DNA from 2 places in the Kushneria konosiri genome. Region 2 is predicted to be linked to the other one. Evidence: predicted binding sites of a transcription regulator. Region 2 holds the regulator's gene; the other holds the start of a gene.
What was found. The regulator LexA, encoded in region 2, represses DNA repair genes until DNA is damaged. The targets are predictions, from matches to a motif close to TACTGTNTANNTANACAGTA.
Positions count from the first base shown of each region.

Region 1: recN (DNA repair protein RecN) is a predicted target of LexA. The motif match lies at 2,947-2,966, and genes of this name have one in related genera.

Region 1 is NZ_CP021323.1:850,943-857,932, reverse strand. Features, by position in the region: gene B9G99_RS04040 (RnfH family protein) at 1-145, shown strand, start outside; gene B9G99_RS04035 (outer membrane protein assembly factor BamE) at 170-610, opposite strand; gene fur (ferric iron uptake transcriptional regulator) at 684-1,136, shown strand; gene recN (DNA repair protein RecN) at 1,225-2,898, opposite strand; gene grpE (nucleotide exchange factor GrpE) at 3,188-3,814, shown strand; gene dnaK (molecular chaperone DnaK) at 3,960-5,882, shown strand; gene dnaJ (molecular chaperone DnaJ) at 5,970-6,990, shown strand, end outside.
Region 2 is NZ_CP021323.1:2,990,213-2,997,202, forward strand. Features, by position in the region: gene topA (type I DNA topoisomerase) at 1-2,456, shown strand, start outside; gene B9G99_RS13805 (DUF6586 family protein) at 2,453-2,911, shown strand; gene B9G99_RS13810 (hypothetical protein) at 2,992-3,237, shown strand; gene lexA (transcriptional repressor LexA) at 3,580-4,224, opposite strand; gene B9G99_RS13820 (TetR/AcrR family transcriptional regulator) at 4,390-5,097, shown strand; gene nagZ (beta-N-acetylhexosaminidase) at 5,094-6,134, shown strand; gene B9G99_RS13830 (mechanosensitive ion channel family protein) at 6,149-6,990, shown strand, end outside.

The DNA.
Region 1 (6,990 bases), 1.4 Mb from region 2:
AGCGCTTAGGCTTGGAATATTCGGCGAGCATGTGAAATCGCCCGCCGATCAGACAGTGTGTCAGGGAGATCGCATCGAGATCTACCGGCCGCTTCAGATCGATCCAAAACAGGCTCGTCGGGCCCGTGCCCGACGAAAGGTCTGAAGGTTGTCCGCTTTTGTCACTGTCTTACAGTGTCGGGTCTGCGGCCCCGCCTTCAGGATTGGAGGTGGGCTGGCCCATTGGTGAGACGACTTCTCCGGGGCCGGCTGCTGCTGCTGAAGCAGGGGCTTCACCCAGGTCAACACGGGGGCTGGCATCGATATCGCCCGATGTCTGGATATCGGCCAGTTGATTCCCATTAAAGACGAGCGAAACCTGCTTTTCAGTGATATTGTCGTCAGCATCCTTCAGCCGATAGACATAGTTCCAGAGTGAATCGTCAAAGGCGTTGTACATTAAAGGGCTTCCCATGATCTGTACGACCTGCTGACGGCTCATGCCGGGCTGTAGCTGCGACACCATATCGGGAGTGATCAGATTGCCCTGAGGCAGGTCGCGCTTATAAACGCAAGCTGCTAAAAGACTGATCATAAAAGAAAAAACTATAAGCTTGAGCGTGTTTTGCATTTGCCTGGGACTTTCCCTATCGTTTGCCTTGATCGATCATACCCGATACATCCAGAGACTGCGAAGAGCTACCATGGCCGATAGAAATCAGGAGTTACGCAAGGCGGGGCTCAAGGTGACCCTGCCTCGCGTAAAAATCCTTCAGATCCTCGAGGCGACTCGGGAAGAGGATCTGCATATGAGCGCTGAAGACGTCTACAAGGCGCTGCTGGATTCCGGTGAAGACGTCGGTCTGGCCACCGTTTATCGCGTTCTGACGCAATTTGAATCCGCAGGTCTGGTGGTGCGTCACAACTTTGACGGCGGCCATGCCGTATTTGAGATGTCTCAGGAAGAGCATCACGATCACATGCTGTGTCTTGAAACGGGCGAAGTCGTCGAATTCTTTGATCGTGATATCGAGCGTCGCCAGCGTGAGCTGGCCGAAGAGCGTGGTTACGAGCTGGTCGATCATGCTCTGGTACTTTATGTACGACCCAAGGGGTCCAGCGCCACTCGTCAGGATGGCGGCGGCAATCGCCGCTGACCCGTAAAAACGGTCCGGAGATTACCGAAACGCCGCGAATGTTCGCGGCGTTTTTGTGTCGATGGACAATGGAAGGGTGTCGGAGCGGCTAGTGTGCCGATCGTTGGCTGACGTCCAGCATTTCGCGTGCATGGGCCAGCGTTCGCTCTGAAAGATGCACACCGCCAAGCATCCGGGCCAGCTCCCTGACGCGCCCGCCTTCATCGAGCAGCGCCATGGTGGTATGGGTTGTGCGCTCATCTGCCTGTTTTTCGATGTGCAGGTGTTGATGACCCTGCGCGGCCACCTGAGGCAGGTGCGTGACGCAAAGAATCTGCCCATGTTCGCCCAGCTGGCGCAGCAATTGACCGACGATTTCTGCAGTCGCGCCTGAAATGCCCACATCCACTTCGTCAAAGACCAGCGTCGGGATGGTACTGTGCTGAGCCGCTACCACCTGAATGGCAAGACTCACACGTGAGAGTTCGCCGCCAGAGGCGACGCGGGTCAGTGCGCGTGCAGGTTGACCCGGGTTGGCACTGATCAGAAAGCTGACCCGGTCCATGCCGTCAGGCTGAGCGGTATCCCGACGCGCAACGTCCACGGTAAAGTCTGCCTTTTCCATGCCCAGGAAGGTCAGCTGAGACTTGACTTCTGCACCCATGCGACGAGCTGCTTCGATGCGCTGCTCGGAAATCTGGCGTGCCAGTTCGCGCCAGGCATTGCGCGCCGCCTCGGTCGACGCCACCAGAGTGTCCATGTCTTCCCCGCCATCCTGAAGCTCGGAAAGCTCGGCCTGTAGACGCTGATGTAATGCTGGCACTTCTTCGGGCATAACGTGATGCTTGCGAGCAATGCGATGAATCTCGGCCAGACGTGACTCGACGGTCATCAAACGGTCCGGATCAAGCTCGGTCGCATTGACGTAGCGATGCAGCTCATACCCTGCTTCCTGCAGCTGGATACAGGCATCACCGAGCATTCCGAGAATGTTGGCCAGGGCGCCGCTGTCGCTGCCGGGCAGCTGCTCCAGGCGCTGGCGGGCCTGTGCCAGCCGGGACAGGGCACCGTTTTCGTCATCATCGCAGCAGTCGGCGGCAAACTGTGCCTGGGTGATGAGCTCTTCAGCATTGGCCAGACGCGTTTGCTCTTCTTCCAGTGCCGAAAGCTCTTCTTCACCCAGTGATAGCGCATCGAGCTCTTCGACCTGATAGCGCAGCAGCTGACAGCGTGCCTGCTGTTCATCACCACTTTCGCGCGCGGCCTTCAGACGGCGACTGGCCTGCTGCCACTGGCGATAGATCCCTGTGAGCTGAACGACTTCATCGGCATGACCGGCAAAGTCATCCAGCAACCGCAGATGGGTTTCTTCACGCATCAGGGTCTGGTGGGCATGCTGGCCATGAATATCAATCAGGTGTTCGCTCAACATCTTGAGATCGGCAAGGGTGGCTGGCACGCCGTTGATCCATGCTTTCGAGCGTCCGTTGGTGGTAATCGAGCGGCGCAGCAGGCACTCCGAATCGCCAAGGTCACGTTCGGTCAGCCAGGCGCGCGCTTCAGGCAATTGCTCGATATCAAAACGGGCGGCCAGGTCTGCCCGGCTGGCACCATGACGGACGCTGCCGGCATCGGCTCTTTCTCCCAGGCAAAGCGACAGGGCATCCAGAAGAATGGACTTGCCGGCACCGGTTTCGCCGGTGATGGCCGTCATGCCATCCCTGAAATCCAGTTCCAGATGTTCGACGATGGCGTAGTTACTGATGGATAGCTGAGACAGCATGGCCACTCCCGTGTGCGTTGTCGCAGATGACTGGGTTTAGTGGATAGAGACTGACTTTATATACAGTGAGTGTGTTTTTATACAGCTGCTCTTATCGGGCTTCAATACCCTGAATTGGTAATTTCATCGTCATGACGCCTTGAGATCGCCGCCTGGATGCCCCATCTGGGTAAACAGTTTTCAGTATCAATGTCGCTCTACAGGATGACGCACTGATAGCCGGTCGCGTATGCCCGCGCAGGATGAGCGCCATGATTCAACAGTAGACACAGCGAGTCAGGAGTGGGGTATGACCAACAAGCCGCATGATCCAAGGGATGAAGAACTCGAGCGTGCCGAGCGTGAAGCCGAGCCGCAGCCGCTTGAACCCGACAATACGGATACCCTTGAGGATATCGAAGGCGAGCTGGCGTCAGATGACGATGCCGTCCTGAGCCAGAGTGAGCAGGAAGCCGACGTTCTGGCCGGCCGGGTAGCAGAGCTTGAGCAGGAGCTGGCACAGGCAAAGGACCAGCAGGTTCGGGCCGCGGCTGAAGCCCAGAATGCGCGCCGTCGTGCCGAACAGGACGCCGAAAAGGCCAAAAAGTTTGCGCTCGAGAAGTTCGTCAAGGAGCTGCTGCCGGTCGTGGACAGCCTTGAAAAGGGTCTTGAGAGCATGAGTCAGGACGTCAGCGAAACACATCGTGAAGGCGTGTCGATGACGCTCAGGATGCAGCTAGATGTGCTGGGCAAGTTTGGCGTCGAGCAGCTCGATCCGCATGGTGAGCCCTTTGACCCGCAATACCATGAAGCCATGACGCAGGTGGCCAATCCGGACATGGACCCCAATACGGTCATGGACGTCATGCAAAAAGGGTACACGCTCAACGGTCGTCTGGTGCGCCCGGCCATGGTGGTGGTGAGCAAGCAGGCCTGACGACCCGATTTCGGATGATTTGTCGACAACGATACGTGTGGGGTCTTGAAAAGCAGCGTAATGCCCACACATAGGCAGACATCCACGCAGCGTTGGCTGCGCATCGACAGCAATTTTGGTTCAGAAGATTTTTCGAGGTGACACTATGGGACGCATTATTGGTATCGACCTTGGCACAACCAACTCCTGTGTGGCTGTGCTCGATGGCGACAAGACCCGCGTAATCGAAAACGCTGAAGGCGCGCGTACTACGCCTTCCATCATCGGCTACACCGATGACGGCGAAACACTGGTGGGTCAGGCGGCCAAGCGTCAGGCCGTGACCAACCCGAACAACACCCTGTATGCGGTCAAGCGCCTGATCGGCCGCAAGTTCAAGGACGACGTTGTTCAAAAGGACATCAAGATGGTGCCCTACAGCATCATTGAAGCCGACAACGGCGATGCCTGGGTTCAGGTCAACGACAAGAAGATGGCGCCGCCGCAGGTCAGCGCTGAAGTTCTGAAAAAGATGAAGAAGACGGCCGAGGACTATCTCGGTGAAGAAGTCACCGAAGCGGTCATCACCGTCCCGGCCTATTTCAACGATTCTCAGCGTCAGGCCACCAAGGATGCCGGTCGTATCGCCGGTCTCGAGGTCAAGCGCATCATCAACGAGCCGACAGCTGCCGCGCTGGCCTACGGCATGGACAGCAAGGGTAGCGATCGCACCATCGCGGTCTATGACCTGGGCGGCGGTACCTTCGATATCTCCATTATCGAGGTCGCTGATGTTGATGGCGAAAAGCAGTTTGAAGTGCTTGCCACCAACGGTGACACCTTCCTGGGCGGTGAAGACTTCGATCTCAAGCTGATCGACTATCTTGTCCAGCAGTTCAAGACGGACTCCGGCATCGATCTTTCCGGCGACTCGCTTGCCATGCAGCGTCTGAAGGAAGCGGCCGAGAAGGCCAAGATCGAGCTGTCTTCTGCTCAGCAGACCGAAGTCAACCTGCCTTACATCACGGCAGACCAGACCGGTCCCAAGCACCTGGCCGTCAAGGTTACTCGTGCCAAGCTCGAATCGCTGGTCGAGGATCTGGTACAGCGCTCGCTCGGTCCGTGCAAGACTGCCATGCAGGACGCCGGCCTTTCCAACAGCGAGATTCAGGACGTGATTCTGGTTGGCGGTCAGACCCGCATGCCGATGGTGCAGCAGAAGGTTGCTGAATTCTTCGGCAAGGAAGCACGCAAGGACGTCAATCCGGACGAAGCCGTGGCCATGGGCGCTGCGCTTCAGGGCGGCGTACTGGGCGGCGACGTCAAGGACGTACTGCTGCTCGACGTCACGCCGCTGACGCTGGGTATCGAAACGATGGGTGGTGTCATGACGCCGCTGATCGAAAAGAACACCACGATCCCGACCAAGAAGACCCAGACCTTCTCCACGGCCGAGGACAATCAGACTGCCGTAACCATCCATGCCCTTCAGGGCGAGCGCAAGCAGGCGGCACAGAACAAGTCACTGGGTCGTTTCGACCTGGCCGACATTCCGCCGGCACCGCGCGGTGTGCCGCAGATCGAAGTGGCCTTTGATCTCGATGCCAACGGTATCCTGAACATCACGGCGAAGGATAAGGCGACCGGCAAGGAACAGTCGATCGTGATCAAGTCCTCCGGCGGTCTCTCCGATGAAGAGATCGATCAGATGGTCAAGGACGCCGAGGCGCACGAGGCCGAAGACAAGAAGTTCGAGGAGCTCGTTCAGCTGCGCAACCAGGCCGACGGCATGATCCACGCTTCGCGCAAGACGCTCGAAGAGTCCGGTGACAAGGCCACTGACGAAGATCGTCAGAACATCGAAACGGCCATCAGCGAACTGGAAGAAGCGCTCAAGAGCGACGACCCGGAACAGATCCAGCCGAAACTGGATGCTTTGACGGAAGCTTCCGGCAATCTGGCCCAGAAGATGTATGCCGAGCAGGGCGAACAGGCTCAGGCTGAGCAGCCGGAAGGCCATCAGAAGAGCAAGGATGATGTGGTCGATGCGGACTACGAAGAAGTCAACGACGACCAGAAAAAACAGTAAGGCTTTCCACGCCTGATCTGTACAACGCGGGGGCCTTGCTCCCGCGTTGTTTTTGCAGGTGTCAGACTTCGGAGGATCCGTTACATCATGTCCAAGCGTGACTACTATGAGGTCCTCGGCGTCGAGCGCGGCGCCGACGACAAGGAAATCAAGAAGGCCTATCGCCGACTGGCACAGAAATATCATCCCGACCGCAATCCCGATGATGAATCTGCTGCCGAGAAGTTCCGCGAGGTCTCCGACGCTTATGAAGTGCTGGCCGACAGTGACAAGCGGGCAGCCTACGACCAGTTTGGTCACGCCGGTGTCGATGGCCAGGGTGGTGGCTTTGGCGGCGGCGGCTTTGGTGGTGCCGGCGGCGCAGGCGGATTCAGCGATATCTTCGGCGACGTCTTTGGCGACATCTTCGGCGGTGGCGGCGGACGCCGTGGCCCGGGAGGTGCCGCCCGCGGCAGCGATTTGCGCTATAACCTCGAGATCGATCTGGAAGAAGCCGTTGCCGGCACGACCGTCGATATTCGTGTGCCGCGGCTTGTAGAGTGCGATCGTTGTCACGGCGATTGCGCCGAGCCCGGTACCAGCAAGCGCACCTGCTCGACCTGTAACGGCATGGGTCAGGTTCGCATGCAGCAGGGCTTTTTTGCGGTACAGCAGCCCTGTCCGACCTGTCATGGTCAGGGGCAGAGCGTTGATACGCCATGCCGCAAGTGCCACGGCGAAGGACGCGTTCAGGAAACGCGCACCCTGTCGGTCAAGATCCCGCCCGGCGTCGATACCGGCGACCGCATCCGTCTCAACGGTGAGGGTGAGGCCGGCGTCAACGGTGGCCCGGCAGGCGATCTGTATGTGCAGGTGTCGATCAAGACGCACGCCATCTTCGAGCGTGACGGGCGTGATCTTTACTGTGAAGTGCCCATCAATTTCGTGGATGCCACCCTGGGTGGAGAACTCGAAGTGCCGACGCTGGAAGGTCGCGTCAAGCTGCGTATTCCGCCTGAAACCCAGACCGGCAAGCTTTTCAGGTTGCGCGGCAAGGGCGTCAAGCCGGTGCGCGGCGGGGCTCCGGGTGATCTGATGTGCAAGGTCGTACTGGAAACGCCGATCAATC
Region 2 (6,990 bases):
AGCGCAAGAGCCATGATCAGCTGATTCGTCGCATGGGCGTTGATCCTGAAAATGACTGGCAGGCGAATTACGAGATACTGCCGGGCAAGGAAAAGGTGGTCGACGAGCTCAAAAAGCTCGCTGAAAAGGCAGATGCCGTTTATCTCGCAACGGACCTTGACCGTGAAGGTGAGGCCATTGCCTGGCATTTGCGTGAGACCATCGGTGGTGATGAGTCGCGCTATCGGCGAGTGGTGTTCAACGAGATCACCAAAAATGCCATTGCCCAGGCGTTTGAGACACCCGGTGAGCTCAAGCTTGACCGGGTGCATGCCCAGCAGGCTCGCCGGTTTCTGGATCGGGTCGTCGGTTTCATGGTGTCCCCGCTGCTGTGGAACAAGGTGGCGCGCGGGCTCTCTGCCGGTCGGGTTCAGTCCGTTGCGGTTAGATTGATCGTCGAGCGCGAGCGCGAAATTCGTGCCTTTACCCCTGAAGAATACTGGGACGTGCACGCTGATCTTGAAGCCGGCAGCGGTGATCAGGTGCGCTTTGAAGTGGCGCGCCACGGTGGCGAAACGTTCCGACCGGTCAGCGAGTCACAGACCACTTCGCTGATCGCGCCGTTGAAAACGGCTGATTACGTCATTACCGGTCGAGAGGATCGCCCGACTTCCAGCAAGCCGGGCGCTCCCTTTATTACCTCGACGCTACAGCAGGCTGCCAGTGGCCGCCTCGGGTTTTCGGTCAAAAAGACCATGACCCTGGCCCAGCGACTGTATGAAGCTGGTTACATCACCTATATGCGTACCGATTCGACCAATTTGTCCGCCGATGCCATTACGATGGCGCGAGACTATGTCGAATCTGAGATGGGCAGTGATTATCTGCCCGAAACGCCCAATGTTTATTCCAGCAAGGCCGGTGCCCAGGAAGCGCATGAAGCGATCAGGCCGACCGACGTTCACCGTCGAGCGGACGATCTTGGCAGCATGGAGCGTGATGCCGAGCGTCTCTATGAACTGATCTGGCGCCAGTTTCTGGCCTGTCAGATGGTGCCTGCCCAGTATCTGTCGACCACGCTGAGCATTGAGGTCGAGAATTTCGAGCTGCGTGCCAAGGGGCGGGTTCTGCGCTTTGATGGCTATACCCGTGTGCTCAAGCCCTCCTCCAGAAAGGAAGAAGACCAGCAGCTGCCGGATATTGGCAAGGGAGAGCGTCTTGAGCTCAAGACGCTTGATCCGAAGCAGCATTTTACCAAGCCGACCGCGCGTTACACCGAAGCCAGTCTGGTCAAGGAGCTTGAAAAGCGGGGGATCGGCCGGCCGTCGACCTATGCGGCCATCATCTCAACGATTCAGGAGCGGGGCTACGTCAAGCTGGACAGTCGTCGATTCTATGCCGAGAAACTCGGTGAAATTGTCACCGACAGATTGATCGAGTCCTTTCAAAACCTGCTGGATTACGGGTTTACGGCACGCATGGAAGATGAGCTGGACCATGTTGCTGACGGAGAGCGTGACTGGCGCGAGCTTTTGAACAGCTTCTACGGCGATTTTCGTGCCCGCCTTGAGCATGCCGAAGGCGATGAAGGCATGCGTCCCAATCAGCCGGTGGAAACTGACATCAAGTGCCCCACCTGTGGTCGACCGATGCAGATTCGTATTGCCTCGACCGGCGTGTTTCTGGGGTGTTCAGGCTATAATCTGCCGCCCAAGGAGCGCTGCAAGACCACCATCGATCTGCTGCCGGGTGATGAGGCGGTGCCGGCGGATGCCGATGACAATGCAGAGACCGATGCTCTTCGTGCCAAGCGCCGTAATCCCGATACAGGGACGGCGATGGACAGCTATCTCATCGATGAAACACGCAAGATCCACATCAGCAATGATGACGATGGCTATTACGAAATTGAGGAAGGCCACTTTCGCATCAAGGGCTATGAGGGCCCGACCATTGAGTGCGATAAATGTGGCTCGGAAATGCAGCTTCGTACCGGACGCTTTGGCAAATACTTCGCCTGCACCAATGATGACTGCAAAAATACCCGCAAGCTTTTGAAAAGTGGCGAACCAGCACCGCCCAAGATGGATCCGATTCCCATGCCGGAGCTGGCCTGTCAGAAGGTGGATGATCATTATGTGCTGCGTGACGGCGCCAGTGGTCTTTTTCTGGCGGCCAGTCAGTTTCCGAAAAATCGCGAAACCCGGCCGCCCCTGGTCAGCGAGATCAGGCCTCATGCCGATGCGCTGCCGGAGAAGTATCACTTTCTTCTGAAGGCACCGGATCATGACCCGGATGGTCACCCGGCGCAGATCCGCTTCTCGCGCAAGACCAAAAGTCAGTATGTGTTGAGCGAAGAAGAGGGCAAGGCGACTGGCTGGAAAGCGCTGTGGGATGGTAATCGCTGGCAGATCGAGGATAACCGGAAGGGAGCCAGTGCCAAAAAGGGCAGCAAGGCAGGGAAACAGGCTTCATGAGCCATCAGGGACGAACCAATCAGCTGCTCTATCAGGCCATGCTGTTGCTGGAACAACCGGCCGGGGATGACGAACACGCTGATGCCAGACGTCGGGCGCTCGAGGAAGGGGGGCTCTCGATGCTCGAGATGGCCCTTGAAAGCGTGATCAGGGAAATTGCCCATACCTGCCGTTGGCCATCAATGCACTGGCGTAGTGTATTGAATGAGCCGCCGGCACGCGTGGCAGAGATCGAGCTGTTGCGAGAACTCATGGGGCAACCTGAAAGCTGGCTGGCCAGGCTGCTGGTTCTGCTGGACCGTCTTCATGATGAAGGGGGTGCGGCCCAGCTTCGTCGCCATGACAACATGATCGTGTCCAGTCAGAGCGAGCCTCTTTCCCGGGAACTTGCAAGGTGTCTGGACGATTTTCGGACCCTGCTGCCCCGGCTTCGTGAAACCAGCTATGAATGGTAATGACTTGTTCTTGATAAACGTGACATCTTTCGCAGGTATTTTTCTAATTTTTTTCGCCGATCGGATCAACGGGGTAGCGCATGACTGAAGCGGCCGTATTTGAAATTGTCGAACTTGAAGACGGACAGTTTGTGCTGCGGGCCGCTGACAGTGATGACAGGAATGAACCTTTGGCCAGCATCCGCTTTTCATCGCAAACGCTGGAGCTGCTGCGTCATCATCGCTTTGATGTCGCCCGTGAGATGCTCGATCATCTGATTTCACGTTCTGTACTGGCTGATGACGATGATGCCATCGAGGCTCACGAGCCCGCCGCCATTCATTGATTCTATTATTTTGACCGGCTTGATACCTGTCCCTGGACAGGTATCGGCGTTTCAGGCCCTTGCGTCTGCAAAATGGAATGAATGACCTGGGTATGGCAGCCACGGCGCTTTTGGATATGGAAAAGTGCCGGCGTTGACCATTCACACGTCTGGTGGCGATGCGGGATCTAACGCGTCCTTTCGATAATGCCTGGCTGATGGAAAGCCGTAATGACGAGTGTCATCTGATGATGGGTATTTATCGGAGCGCCCGTGTTTCGCTGGGTAGACAGCGGCTCATGCAGCCACGGGTGGTACGTCAGGTGTGCCCGCAGGCACACCGTCACGAAAAAGAAGCAGGGGTTAAAGGCTATTGCCGTCGCCACCTCGAATGACCCCAACACCCACGCCCTCTATATCCAGGCTCTGACGGGTCAGATCAATCGTAATGGGCTCGAAGTCAGGATTTTCTGCAATCAGGCTGACGATGCTGCCCTGACGCTTGAAGCGCTTGACCGTCACATCATCTCCCAGTCGTGCCACGACTACCTGCCCATCGCGGGCATCATGCGTTCGATGCACGGCCAGCAGATCACCATCAAGAATACCGGCATCGCGCATGGAAAGGCCGCGAACACGCAACAGATAATCAGCCCCCGGATTGAAAAAATCGGCCGGCATCGGGCAATAACGTGAAATGTGCTCGGCAGCGAGGATCGGACTGCCGGCAGCGACTTCTCCGATCACGGGCAGACCGGCGTTGAGGCTTTCCGGTTCCTGTGCGACCTGTTCCTGAGCGGAAAGGCGAATGCCGCGCGAGGTGCCGGGGATCATCTCGATGACGCCCTTCTTGCGCAGCGCACGCAGATGCTCTTCGGCAGCATTGGGCGAACGAAAGCCCAATGCGCCGGCAATTTCGGCACGCGTGGGAGGGTAGCCGAGTTCACTGATGGTTCTGGCAATGAAATCGAATACGGCCTGTTGGCGTGCAGTCAACGGTCGTGTCATGGGCGATGGCCATTGTTGATGTATACAGTATGTGATTGTATCCAGTCATCAGATCAATGCAAGCGCTTCGATGCCGTCTCGAGTGGGGGTGAAAACGTGCATTGGTGATACCATCACGCTTTGGCCCGTACGTTTTATTTTCATGAAAGAGAACTGATATTTCCCATGGTGCCATCCGATACCGTGACCCGAATCCTCGATGCAGCCGAAGTCCTGTTTGCCGAGCATGGTTTTTCCGAAACATCGCTTCGTCGAATTACGGGTCGAGCCGAGGTCAACCTGGCTGCCGTCAATTACCATTTTGGCTCCAAGCAGGCGCTGATACAGGCAGTATTCTTTCGCTATCTCGACCCGTTCAGCGCTGATCTGCATCAGCGACTGGACAGGCTTGAAGCTGACGAGGCAGGAGCCTCTGATCTTGAGGGATTGCTTGATACGCTGTTTGCCAGCGTGCTGGAAATGCCCTCTGACAGCCATGATCTGAGAACCTTCATGAAGCTTCTGGGCCTGGCCTATTCACAGACGCAGCGCCATCTTCGTGACGAGCTTCGAGACCGGTATGGTGATATCTTCTCGCGCTTTTTAAAGCTCCTCAGGCAGGCCACCCCTGAGCTTGCCGACGATGAGCGCTTCTGGCGGCTGCATTTCATGCTGGGGTCGGTCATCTTTACGCTCTCCGGCCTCAATACGCTGCGCGATATCGCCGAACATGACTATCACCAGCGCATTACGATTCGGGAGCTGGCCCAGCGTTTAAAGCCGGTCGCATTACATGCGCTGCGTGCTCCGGTCATGAATGTTGCTTCAAATGCCACGACGACTCAGGATGCGGATCAGCTGACTTGCTACCCCAGAACAGGAACTCATTCATGACGGATCTCCAGGCCGAAGCGCCGATCGGCCCCCTGATGTGCGACATTCAGGGTACATGTCTAAACGATGACGAGAGAGGCTGGCTGGCTCACCACAGCGTGGGTGGCATTATCCTTTTTGCGCGCAACGTCGAGTCACCCGAGCAGATGCGAAAGCTGTGTGACGACATTCGGCGTGCTCGTCCCAATATCCTGATTGGCATCGATCAGGAGGGTGGGCGTGTTCAGCGTCTTCGCAACGGCGTGACCACGCTGCCCCCCATGGCCTTTCTGGGCCGGTACTATCTCGATGCACCCGCTGAAGCGCTTGAACTGGCGCGAGATACCGGCTGGCTGCTGGCGATGGAAATGGCCGCCTGCGGCGTCGATTTTTCCTTTGCGCCTGTGCTTGATCTTGATGATGCCCGCTGCCCGGCCATCGGCAATCGTGCCTTCTCGGATGATCCGCAGCACGTGACTGAATTGGCGGGCGCCTTTATCGAGGGGTTGTCTGATGCCGGTATGGCCAGCGTGGGCAAGCACTTCCCGGGGCATGGCGGTGTAACGCTCGATTCACACCTTGTCATGCCGGAAGACACACGCACGCTCGAGGCGCTCGAATCCCGTGACCTGATTCCCTTTCGAGCGCTGTCTGACCGGCTGAGCGGGATCATGCCTGCGCACGTGCGTTTTACCCGAATTGACGAACGGCCGGCCGGATTTTCGCGGCGCTGGCTGGAATATCTGCGTCATGACATCGGTTTTGAGGGGGTGATCGTTTCTGATGATCTTTCCATGGAGGGAGCGGCCATGGCCGGCGGCCCCGGAGAGCGGGTCATGGCGGCGCTGGAGGCCGGATGTGATCTGGCGCTTCTATGTAACGACCCGGTGGGAGCAGCAGAGGCCCGTCAGACGTTACATTCGTCCATGAAGAAGCCATTGACGCAGTGTCGTCTGGAACGACTACGCTTTGCCGGCGGCGTCGTTGATTTTGAAACACTGAAGGAGCAGCCGCGCTGGCACCGTACCAGGGAGCGGTTAGCGGATCTCCTTACCTGATAAGAGTGAATATAATGGCGCAGCAATCCGGCAGTGGTGCCTCATCATCAAGCGGCTCCCAACCCGACGGATCGGAAGCCACCCATTACTGGCAGCAGTTGCTTGACAGCACACAGGAATGGTCCAAGGGCTATTTTGGTCTGCCCGGCTGGGTACTGATGATTATTCTGGTCGTGCTGCTGGTGCTGCTGTTTGATCTGGTCTGCGCCTTTTTACTGGGTCGACTCGAGCGGCGCCTGAACAAGAGCCCGAGACGCTGGGATGACGCGCTGGTGCATGCGCTTCGCGGGCCGCTGCGGTTGTGGCTATGGCTTGGGGGGCTGTGCTCCATATTGACCCTGGGCGCTCAGGGGCTTGGTATCTCCGGCATTACCTTCTATGCCAGTCTCATTTTCGGGCTTTCGACGCTGGCCATCATATTCTGGGTTGAGGTGCGTCTGATGCAGCGCCTTGAACAGCGGCTGGTGTTTCCACCGGCTCATTCAAAGGCAAAACCGGTAGATCAGACCTCTGCTTCGGCCATTACCAAAATTACGGGGGCGCTGACGCTGATCCTGGTGCTGTTAATGGCCCTTCAGATGCTGGGTGTCTCGGTGTCGAGCCTTCTGGCAGTAGGTGGTGCAGGCGGTATTCTGATCGGTTTTGCTGCGCGCGATGTCATGGCCAACTTCTTTGGCGGCATGGTCGTTCATCTGGACAAGCCCTTTCAGGTCGGGCACTGGATTCGCTCTCCCGATCGCGAGATCGAAGGGATGGTTGAGGACATTGGCTGGCGTCTTACACGTATTCGTACCTTCAGTGGTCCGCCCATCTATGTGCCCAATGCAGTATTCAGCCGAATTATTGTCGAAACCCC